Regions from separate parts of the Paenibacillus urinalis genome, predicted to be linked through region 1. Evidence: riboswitches for the same ligand, from Rfam matches in the RefSeq annotation. Region 1 holds a riboswitch; the other holds the start of a gene.

Region 1 (5,871 bases):
ACGAACACGCTGCAGATGAAGCGCCCGCTCCTCCATCGTTTCACCAAATCCAATCACCATTGTTGCTGTCGTATTCATGCCGATTCTATGTGCGGTCTGCATGACATCCATCCAGTCACGCCATGAACCCTTAAGCCGGCTGATTTTGCGGCGTGTGCGGTCATCAAGAATTTCAGCGCCTCCGCCTGGGAGGGAATCAAGTCCCGCTTCATGAATCTGCCTAACGACTTCTTCAAGGGTCAAACCATCGGACACTTCTCGCATTTTCATAATTTCAGCTGGAGAGAAAGAGTGCATCGTAATATCTGGGAAACGTTCTTTAATTCCACGCAGCAGATCCGTATAATAGCTGAATGGCAGGTTCGGGTTCGTTCCTCCCTGCATCAGTATTTCTGTTCCGCCCACATCCTGGGTTTCTTTAATTTTTTGGAAAATCACTTCATCCGGCAGTACATAGCCTTCATCTGAACCCGGTCTGCGATAGAACGCACAAAAACGGCAGTACACGTCACATACATTCGTATAGTTGACGTTCCGGCCGATAACAAAGGTTGTGATGGGTTCGGGATGCATTCGCTTCATGATGACATGCGCAGCCTCACCTATTTTTTCGACTTCATCCGATTCAAACAAAAGAGTCGCGTCCTCCACAGTCAGACGCTCACCATTCAAAGCTTTATCTAAGATATGGTTTACTCCGCTCATACGGCAGCCTCCCTTATCGTTAATATGTAACAATAATAGAAATATTGTCTTGTCTATCGTAACATAGGTTAAATGTGAAAAGAAGCACCTATTATAAGCATGCTTCTTTTTCATCTAGATATATAGGTTCAAAATCTTACACAATCGTGTACTTTAATTCTACCGATTAGCTGCTAGTGCCTGATCCAGATCTGCAATCAGATCATCGATATCCTCAAGTCCAACAGAGAATCGCAACAGTCCGTCTGTAATTCCTCTGTCGAGCCGGAAATCCTGAGGCATCGCCGCATGCGACATCATCGCCGGGTAAGAGAGTATACTCTCTACCGCACCAAGACTTACCGCAACGAGCGGAAGCTTAACTGCATTCAGCACCTGCTTGGCACGCTCTCCCGACCCGACGTCAAAGGAGACGACGGCACCATACCCAGTGGATTGACTCTCATGAATCTCTCTTCCAGGATGATTCATAAGACCAGGATAGTAGACAGCATCAATATCTGAGCGATTGGTCAGCCAGGCCGCAAGCTTGGCTGCACTTTGCTCCGAATGCGCCATTCTTGCACCCAGTGTCTTCATCCCGCGCATAAGCAGCCAGGATTCTTGTGCACCAAGAACCGTACCAAGACCATTCTGAAGCTTCTTCAGCTCATTAGCAATGGCTTCTGTCCGGGCAACAGCAAGGCCCGCTAGCACATCGCTGTGTCCTCCGAGGAATTTCGTAGCACTATGCAGTACGATATCGACTCCTTGTTCAATCGGCCGCTGATAATAAGGGGTCATGAACGTATTATCAAGCAGTGTAATAAGTCCTTTCTCCTGAGCCCAAGCTGTCACACCTGCCACATCGGTAATACGAAGGGTTGGGTTCGACGGCGTTTCCATAAATACGGCTTTGGTATTCGAGCGATATGCAGCTTTGACCTTGTCCAGATCCGTCATATCCACAAATGTCGTTTCAATATTCATCCGAGTCAGAATCGTACTGAGCAGACGGTAAGTACCGCCATATACATCTTCCGTAGCGATAATGTGATCTCCCGCAGATAAGATCATTAGCGCACTGGAGATGGCAGCCATTCCGGAGGAGTATGCAAATCCGCGAACGCCTCCTTCCAGTAAGGCAATGTAGTCTTCTAGCGCCTGACGAGTCGGATTCCCTGAACGGCTGTAGTCATGAACCGGCGGAGCGAATATGTCATGATGATGAAAAGTAGATGCCTGGTAGATCGGCACACTGGAAGCCCCCGTGCCTTCATCTATCTCTGCCCCAAAATGCAAGAGCTTCGTATCAAATTTATAGGAGTCGTCACGGTCCTTCTTACTCATGTGCTGCGCCTCCCTCAAGCTCTTGATGAGCCTTATCAAATGCCTGGCTTAAATCAGCAACGATATCATCAATATGTTCTATTCCGACAGAGAAACGAAGCAGGCGCTCATCAACACCAATCGCGTCACGAATTTCTACCGGAATATCCGCATGGGTCTGTACAGCCGGATAGGTCATCAGCGACTCCACTCCACCCAGGCTCTCCGCAAAAGCTACCAGCTTGATGTGTCTCAGGACGGGCTCAACGTATCTTGCATCCTTCACTTTGAAGGACAGAATGCCCGTGTTACCGCTGGATTGTTTATTTTGAATATCATGTCCTGGATGATCTGTAAGTGCAGGATAATAGACATCTGTAATTAAGGAGTGCTCGAGCAGGAATTCGGCCACTTTGGTTGCGTTGTATTCATGGCGCTCCATACGCAGTGCGAGTGTCTTCATACCGCGCATAAGCTGATAGCTGTCGCTTGGAGAGAGTACAGCTCCGATTGAATTATGTAGAAAAGCCATCTCTTCCGACAGCTCTTTTCCCTTGGTTACGATGAGACCACAGAGTACATCATTATGACCGCCCAAATATTTGGTCGCACTATGCACGACAATGTCAGCCCCAAGCTCAATCGGGCGCTGGAAGTAAGGTGTTAGCAATGTATTATCTACAATCGACAATAGACCATGCTTTCTTGCCCAGCCGCACACTTTTTCAATATCCGTAATCATCATAAGAGGGTTCGTCGGTGTCTCAATAAAAATAGCTTTGGTATTTTCATTTCTTACACTTTCGAGTGCATCAATATCATTCGTATCCACATAGCTTGCAGTAATGCCATTCTTGGACAAGATCCGTTCCACCAAACGATACGTACCCCCATAGAGATCAAGCGAAATAATCAGATGATCTCCTTGTCCGAACTTGGCAAAGATCGTCATAATAGCCGCCATACCCGAGCTGCATGCGAATCCTGCATCACCAGATTCCAGCTCAGCTGCTGCTTCTTCAAGAACCTTTCGGGTTGGGTTCGTTGTACGAATGTAATCAAATCCGGTGCTTTGACCAAGCTTCGGATGTCTGAAGGCTGTGGATTGATAGATCGGGAAATTAACTGCCCCCGTTACCGGCTCTTTCACTGATCCAATCTGTGCTAATCGGCTTTCAATGTTTAGTTTGTTGTCTCCCATTCGTAAACATCCTCCTCTAAGTTAGGTAGAATTCACTTAAATCTGTGGTCCAATGTCGTACGGCGTCTCTTGGTACACATAATAGTTGAGCCAGTTAGAGAAGAGTAAATTCGCGTGAGCTCTCCAGGTAGATGGCGGAACCTTACTTGGATCGTTGTTTGGAAAATAGTTATACGGAAGCTTCACATCAAGCCCTTTGTCCTTATCCCGATCATACTCCCATTTCAAAGATAACGGATCGTATTCGGAATGGCCCGTTACAAAAATCTGTTTTCCATCCTCAGTAGCTACAATATAAACCCCAGCTTCTTCTGACTCGGACAGGATCTCAAGACCAGGAACCTGCTCAATATCTTCTCTTGTCACCTCGGTATGGCGAGAATGCGGTGCGAGGAATACTTCATCAAAACCACGAAGCAGCTTGACATGAGATTTGTTGATCGTATGATGGAACACGCCAAAGCATTTCTCAGGAAGCCCTACCTTCGGTACATTAAAGTGATGGTACAGACCTGCTTGAGAGGCCCAACATATATGCATTGTTGAGGTTACATTGGTCTTGGTCCATTCAAAGATCTGCTGGATCTCTTCCCAATACGTCACTTCCTCAAAATCCATCTGTTCAACCGGTGCACCGGTAATGATCATGCCGTCAAAGCGAAGATGCTTAATCTCATCAAATGTTTTGTAGAACATATCCAAATACTCTTGGGACGTGTTCTTGGACACGTGAGACTTGGGATGAATGAGTACAACATCAACTTGAATGGGTGTATTACCAATAAGACGGAGCAGCTGTGTTTCTGTCGTTTCCTTCGTAGGCATCAGGTTGAGTATCCCGATACGAAGCGGCCGGATATCCTGCCTGTACGCATGGCTTTCGTCCATGACAAAGATGTTTTCTCCTGCTAGTACTTCCTTGGCCGGTAGAGCGTCTGGGATTTTAATTGGCATTAATACTCCTCCTTATATGGTGTTTGAAGAGCGAATATCATGAGAGAGCATGGGGGAGCAGAATATTTCGTCCTAACACAAAAAGACCTCACTCAGTAATCGAGAAAGGTCATCTGTTCGTATTCGAAAATGCGCCTCTCTCATCTCTCAATTCGTCTGTACCCTTAATAAATAAGATCAGACGACTGCAAGAATTAGCACCGTGCGTATTCGCCGGTTGCCGGGTATCATCGGGCTAGTCCCTCCACCTACTCTTGATAAGATTTCGCTATATTTTATTGTCATATACCCATTACTATAATGATTAGATCGTTATTCGTCAAGAACTGGACTGTTCAAAATAAGCACCAGAAGACAACTCAAGAAAATAAAGCACCAGATGTGCTTCACATACATAGACTGCCTTTGAATAGTGTAATATTTTCATTCTTGATTGCTTAATTCGAGAGCGTTATACTAGTCAAGTGTTAAATATCTAAAATGATGGGGTGACGTAAAATGGAAGGCGACCCGAGGCCTAGCTGGCAGCCGAATAAATATAACTATATAGGATGTACCATCAGCTTGCCGGTTGGACGGGAGCGCATATTTTACGGGCGAGACCTCTTCTCTATACCTGCTTAAATTGTGTGACCCTTCACTTTACCAGCACTGATGCGTTCACTTTCCTTCGTTATTCAGCTTGTCCCTATAACATTTACGGGAGATTAATAAGGAGTGGATACACATGAAAATAAGACTGGTGAATGAAGGAGTTTTTACTCCGCTTGACAACATTGAAGATACAATTACTCCTCCCGCTGAAGGGTTCTACTGGATTGATGCAGATGTCGACGATCTGGCTGTGCTGCAGCCTCTCTTCTCCATGCATGATCTGGCCGTTGAAGACTGTCTCAGTGAGGAAGAACAGCGTCCAAAGCTCGAAATATATGAAAGCCATTATTTTATCGTTGTAAACAGCATCCGGTTTGATGATGAAGAAATATTTTTACGTGCCGTGAACCTATTTCTGGGTAGACATTATATTATTACGGTTACCAAGCAGAAGATTAACGAGCTTCGCACACTCAAGCCTATTCTCTGGGAGGAAGAAGTCAGCACACCTGACCGTTTCCTCTATTACCTTGTCGATTCGATCGTTGACAATTATTTTACAGTTGGTGACCGGCTTGAGGCACGGATTGATGAGCTGGAGGAAGACATTCTGATGCACACCAAGAAGTCGCATCTGAACGAGATCATTGGTCTGCGAGGTGAGATTCTGTGGTTAAGAAAGGCGCTGTCTCCACAGAAAGAAGTCATCAATACACTTAACAAAAAAGATCTGCGGTTAATTGATGATCAGCTTCAGAAATATTTCAGCGACATTTATGAAAATGCGGTGAAAATATCTGAAACCTTCGATACACTCCGCGATCTGATGGGGAACTTACGTGAGGCTTATCAGTCCAGTATTTCAAACCGTGCCAATGAAATCATGCGTGTGTTCACGGCGATTACTACGGTGTTCATGCCGCTGACTCTGATCACAGGCATCTATGGGATGAACTTCACCAACATGCCTGAACTAGATTATAAATATGCTTATTTTATCGTTATCGGTGTGATCTTCGTGCTCGGTCTATCGATGTATTGGATTTTCCGCAAGAAAGACTGGATATGACCTCATCTTCGATATTGTAAATAAAATGATGTAAGGGTCC
Region 2 (5,871 bases), 2.6 Mb from region 1:
TCAGCAATCCGCTGCGCAGATCTGTCATATTATATCCACCGTTCCGGGATACGAAGTGAGCGAGCAGTGCCCAGTGCAGCTCTGGATAAGACTTGTAGCAGGCGAGGTAAGCTGCTGTTCTGGAGACATTGCTCTGGTTGTGAACTCTTGTCAGCTGCTTAATCTCCTGAACGAGCTCCAGCTCCTCCACACTATAAGGGTCAAGCTGGCTGCTCCGAAGGGAGGCTGTCTGAACACCAGACGTTCTTACACTTGCCATCATATGCTCAAGCTGATGCTGTACCTGTACGGCAGAAGAAGTCTGCCACGTCAGGGAGAGAAGTGGGTGACGCAGTTTTTTGGAGGCTTCCCAGGCTGATCTCTTCCCAGTGATCATTTCCTTGATCGTGACCGGAATCGTTGTAATCAGCTGCCAAATAGAAGGCTTGGGCTGCGCTTGATAATCTGGTTTGTCCATCATCATATCTCCCTTTCGTTGAATCGTCTCACGATGCTTACTCACGATGTTTACTAGTATGCACACAAAATTTGACTTCCACTCTATTCTTTGCTTCACTAAGGTAAGATAAAGGTAAATAGCAGAAAGGATGGTACACATGAAATTAATGAATTCCAAGGCTGAATTTGACGTATCTATACAATCCTCCAACCTGGTCGTTGCTGTATTTAAGGCGGATTGGTGCGGTGACTGCACCTATATCAATCCATTTATGCCAGAGGTAGAGGAGAAATATGCCGATTCCTTATCGCTTATTCAGGTGGATGTGGATAAAGTGGAGGAGGTCAGTCAGGAGCAGAACATTCTGGGCATTCCGAGCTTTGTTGCTTACACGGATGGCCGGGAATTGATTCGTTTCGTTAATAAAAACCGCAAATCACGCGAGGAGATTGAGACCTTCCTGGATCGTGCGGTTGAAGTGTACAAGTCCATTCATAAATAAGAAACTCAAAAATACACCGTTCTCCTTCTTCCGAAGGGAGCGGTGTTTTGCTGTGTAATGATGGATATACTGAGATGAGTGCAATGAATTGGGATTGATGTGGCAGCTCAGCGTGTTATGAAATAGATTTTATGCGTTAACATTTTGTCACAATCGGTTTATGCTGTGGATTCTTTTATCCGTTATAATTGAAAAAGAGCTGATGGATAGCTTCACCATATTTCATAACAGCAGGTGAATGAAGTTGAAACATATCAAATTGTTAAAATGGGTCAGTTTCGTGACGACCATATTCATGTTTTTTGCCACCTTTGGCGGTGGAGTCGTTACCCGGACAGAGTCCGGACTCGGCTGCGGCAATGAGTGGCCGCTGTGTCATGGTGAATTTGTACCAGCACATACGCTTGCTTCACTTATTGAGTATTCCCATCGCATCGTGAGTTCAACAGCCGGGCTGCTTGCGGTTGCAACCTTTGTGCTCTTCTGGCTGTACAGCAAGAAACGCCGTGATTTACAGATCTTTGCGCTATTGACGTTAATATTTGTCATTATCCAAGGAGGAATGGGTGCACTGGCTGTTGTCTTCTCCCAATCTCCACCCGTGATGGCACTGCACCTTGGGTTTGCGTTTATCTCGCTTGCAAGTGCACTCATGACAACGCTTGGGGCCAGACAGGAAGAGAAGTTTGGAGGTCTTGAACGGTTTGACAGTTTGCCGCGCGTCAGCAAGGGCTTCCGTAATCTGGTATGGATTACCGCAATCTATTCCTACGTGGTTGTTTATACGGGTGCTTTTGTAAGTCATACGAGCTCTGCAGGCGGCTGCTCCGGCTTCCCTCTATGTAATGGAGAGGTTGTGCCTCAGTTGTCTGGCGGAGTCGGCATAGCCTTTATGCACCGAGCAGCTGCATTTCTGCTGGTTGCTGTCGTTGCAGTGCTCAGTCACTATGCTTATCGTCACCACAAGAATAACCGGGAAATGCAGGTGCTTGGGCTGTCAGCGATCGGTCTAATTATTCTTCAAGTGCTCTCTGGTGTTGGACTGATGCTGACAATGAATCGTCCTGAAGTCTACATGTTCGTCGTACTGGCACATATGACAATCATTGCCGTCTTGTTCGGCATGCTGTGCTATATGAGCTATGTCGTGTGGAGACTTGCCAAGCCAGTGGGCAGTAATAAGCTGTAACAGAGCTAGCTGGTAAAAGGGAAAGCTAATCGTTTCACTCGGGCAGTGGTCGCTGCCCGGGATACATAACTCAGGCGTGTGTCACGCACTTGTTAAGCCTTCGGAGATACTCCGCAGGCTTTTGTTTTCAAAATGCCTGATAACGGAATCAATTTCATAATACCTTTAGCTGCTTCAATCAAGGGTATATATAGATCAAAATGATTTTTTAATGAGTTATGGAATTGATTCAACGGGGTACATATCTTGCATGGACTCACCTCTTATCCATCATTCCATCCGTCAGGATTATCAAGTAATTATGGTTGTGAGGTGCAGAATTCGGGAACTATAAGCTGTACAGATGCACAGGAGGACACGCATATGCTTCGAACCTTATTGGGAGAGCCCGCCCGGGTTAACACCGGAGAGTTAAAAGAAGCCATGGATACCATGGCGAAGACACTGCAGCTGCTTGGAGCGGCTATAGATCGAGGAAACGACCCTTCACATGATTATCGCAAGCTCGATATTTGGACCCGAGGTCTGATGACCTCACTTGATGAACTGGAGCAGAGCACTTTTGCTGCCTCTTTCTTTGCCGCCAAAGTTCATTCTTCCTCAACAGAAGATATGGAACCGGATGAGAAGGCGGATTACGCTCGTTATGTTTATTTTTACAAGGATGGCTTTATTCGCATGTTTGCTATTCTCGACAAGCTTGGTAACCTGCTGGATGACTGGTATGATCTTCATACTTCTAAGGTGAAGGTGCATTTCTCTTACTTCACGGTTCTTCGTCAATTTGAATATTTGAAGCAGCATATGCCGCTTGTTCAGGAGCTGAACGATCTTAAAGATCGATATTCAGACTCGATGAATCGTCTGCGAAAACGAAGAAATACAGAAATTCATCACATGAATATTGAGATGGTGGATGATCTGTGGCAGAAGCATCAGACTCTTCATGGCAAAATTGAGCTGGAGGATCTGAAGTCTTTTACACAGGATCTTGAGCTTGGCCTAGAGCTTGTATCCAAGAGCGTGACAGCGGCATTTCATTACATTAATAACAACTGGCAGAAGAGCACATCTATGGCCAAAAATGCTGTCAAATCCTCAACATAAGAAATCCGATAAAAATAATGTAATATTTTCCTTTGACAAGTGGTGTGAAGTATTTTATACTTTCACTTAGTTTCTGAAATTGCTGAAATAAGTAATAAAGTGAGTTAAACACACAATCGCATATATGTTCTTATCGAGAGTGGCGGAGGGACAGGCCCTATGAAGCCCGGCAACCGATTCAGTATTGCAGTCAGTAAGACTGCTGTACCCGAATGACATGGTGCTAAATCCTTCAAGACCGTGAGGTTTCTTACGATCTTGGCAGATGAGAAGGAATCGCTTAATGATAACAAGCCCCTTTTTGTCTAGCAAAAAGGCGGCTTTTTCTTTTTATCAGATATTCTTCCACGAGGGGTTCGGGTAGAAAGCAAGGCATACGGGTAAAACAAGTGTAAAGAAATAGAAGCTCTGACATAGAGAAGAACGGATTGCAGTAAGTAAGGAGGTACCTCATTTGATCGAACTAAAAAATATTAAAAAGGACTACGGCAAAGGAAAACAGGTCACGACGGCCTTATCCGGGCTTAATCTGTCCATTCAAAAGGGTGAAATCTTCGGCGTCATCGGTCATTCCGGCGCAGGGAAGAGCACGCTGATCCGCTTAATTAATTTGCTTGAGCGTCCGACAGCCGGTGAGGTATGGGTCGGAGGCATTAACATGACCAGGCTTGGCAAACAGCAGCTGCAGGCGAAGCGCCGCAAGATCGGTATGATTTTTCAGCATTTTAATCTGCTCAGTTCAGCTACTGTGTATGATAATGTTGCGTTTCCTCTACGGCTCGTGAAGACCAATCAGGCGGAAGTGGATCGTAAAGTGAAGGAGCTGCTAGAGCTGGTTGGTCTGACTGAGCATAGTAAAAAGTATCCTTCTCAGCTCTCAGGCGGTCAGAAGCAGCGCGTTGGTATCGCACGTGCGCTGGCAAGCGACCCGGAAGTGCTGCTATGTGATGAGGCCACCTCAGCACTGGACCCGCAGACGACGAATTCCATACTTAAGCTGCTGCTGGATATCAATAAACGCTTTAATTTGACCATTGTACTAATTACACATGAGATGCATGTGATTCAGTCGATCTGTGATCGTGTCGCCGTCATTCATCAGGGCGGTATTGTGGAAGAGGGGCCGGTGACGGAAGTGTTCCTCAAGCCTCAGCATCCTGTAACCCAGGACTTTATTCTACGTGAAACGGATTCGGGCGACCTGCTCGGTGAAGCCATTATGGCGACACATTTGGAGCATTCCCAAACGGTTAAGATTACGTTTCTTGGAAGCAAAACGTATGATTCGATTCTGTCGCAGACGGCTAGAAGGCTTGGTATTGATTTTGCCATCCTGCAAGGAACCATCTCAACTATTAAGCAAGTGCCTTATGGACAGCTTACGGTAAGACTTGAAGGTCCTCCTGAGCTGATTCGCAGTACGATAGATGAGCTTGTGTCACAAGGGCTAGAAGTGGAGGTGATGGCATGATGGGGCTTGATTTTTCCGTCATCAACTGGGATGAATTCCAGAAGGCCACTTTAGATACATTAAAGATGCTGGGGGCATCCGGACTATTTTCAATTCTTATCGGTCTTCCGCTGGGCATTATTTTGTTCATGACTTCCCGTTCCACATCAGGAATCAACAAGTCTGTTTACAATGTGCTGTCTGTGATTGTTAACATCTTGCGGTCAGTGCCATTCATCATTCTGATTGTGGCGATGATTCCGATTACGAAAGAAATCGTAGGGACGGCGATCGGTGTTCTCGGTACCATTCCTCCGCTTGTTGTGGGGGCAGCGCCGTTCTTTGCCAGACTTGTTGAGACTGCGCTTCGTGAAGTCGACCGCGGTGTCATTGAGGCCTCACAGGCAATGGGCGCATCGACGGGTCAGATTATCTGGAAGGTGCTGATGCCGGAATCTCTACCGGGTCTGCTTGCGGGGATGACCATGACCATTGTTACGCTCGTATCCTACACAGCCATGTCGGGAATGGTCGGTGGTGGAGGGCTTGGTTCTCTCGCCGTCAACTACGGTTACTACCGCTATGAGAATGAAGTGATGATCATTGCTGTTATTATCATGATCGTGCTCGTACAAGCACTGCAGATGATTGGGGATCGCTTAGTGAAGCATTTTACTCGAAGATAATAGAGCAACTGTAAGTTTGTTTTAATTTTACTTTGGATTTAGGGCATGGACGTTGAATGGTTCATCCTTTATCACATATATCGAGATTATATAGGAGGGTCATCTGTAATGAAAAAATGGTTCTTATCTGCATTAACTCTAACTCTGGTTCTGGTACTGGCAGCTTGCGGCAACGATTCCGCTCCCGATACCACAGGAAGTGAAGGCACGGGAAGCACAGAAGAAACAGTAACCTTGAAGGTCGGTGCAACTCCGGTTCCACATGCTGAAATTCTAGAGCAGGTTAAACCAATCCTTGAAGAGCAAGGCGTTAATTTGGAAATTGTTACTTTTAACGACTATGTACAGCCAAACGTACAGCTTGATGAAGGTCAGCTCGATGCGAACTTCTTCCAGCACAAGCCTTACCTGGATAACGAAATCGAGACACGTGGTCTTAAGCTGACTGCTCTCAATCCGGTACATGTGGAGCCGCTTGGTGCTTACTCGAATACAATT

What was found. Region 1 has a riboswitch for S-adenosylmethionine ahead of metA (homoserine O-acetyltransferase MetA). Riboswitches for the same ligand answer to the same signal wherever they lie in the genome.
Region 2: linked by a shared signal. The riboswitch ahead of PUW25_RS20900 (methionine ABC transporter ATP-binding protein) and the one ahead of metA (homoserine O-acetyltransferase MetA) in region 1 are both predicted to bind S-adenosylmethionine.

Annotation. Positions count from the first base shown of each region.
Region 1 is NZ_CP118108.1:1,669,826-1,675,696, reverse strand. It holds gene mqnC (cyclic dehypoxanthinyl futalosine synthase) at 1-705, opposite strand, end outside; gene PUW25_RS07695 (aminotransferase class I/II-fold pyridoxal phosphate-dependent enzyme) at 865-2,034, opposite strand; gene PUW25_RS07690 (aminotransferase class I/II-fold pyridoxal phosphate-dependent enzyme) at 2,027-3,214, opposite strand; gene metA (homoserine O-acetyltransferase MetA) at 3,251-4,168, opposite strand; SAM riboswitch class I at 4,306-4,432, opposite strand; gene corA (magnesium/cobalt transporter CorA) at 4,896-5,831, shown strand.
Region 2 is NZ_CP118108.1:4,520,852-4,526,722, reverse strand. It holds gene PUW25_RS20920 (DUF2515 family protein) at 1-457, opposite strand, end outside; gene PUW25_RS20915 (thioredoxin family protein) at 597-941, shown strand; gene PUW25_RS20910 (COX15/CtaA family protein) at 1,186-2,130, shown strand; gene PUW25_RS20905 (Cthe_2314 family HEPN domain-containing protein) at 2,494-3,237, shown strand; SAM riboswitch class I at 3,365-3,509, shown strand; gene PUW25_RS20900 (methionine ABC transporter ATP-binding protein) at 3,692-4,708, shown strand; gene PUW25_RS20895 (methionine ABC transporter permease) at 4,705-5,373, shown strand; gene PUW25_RS20890 (MetQ/NlpA family ABC transporter substrate-binding protein) at 5,482-5,871, shown strand, end outside.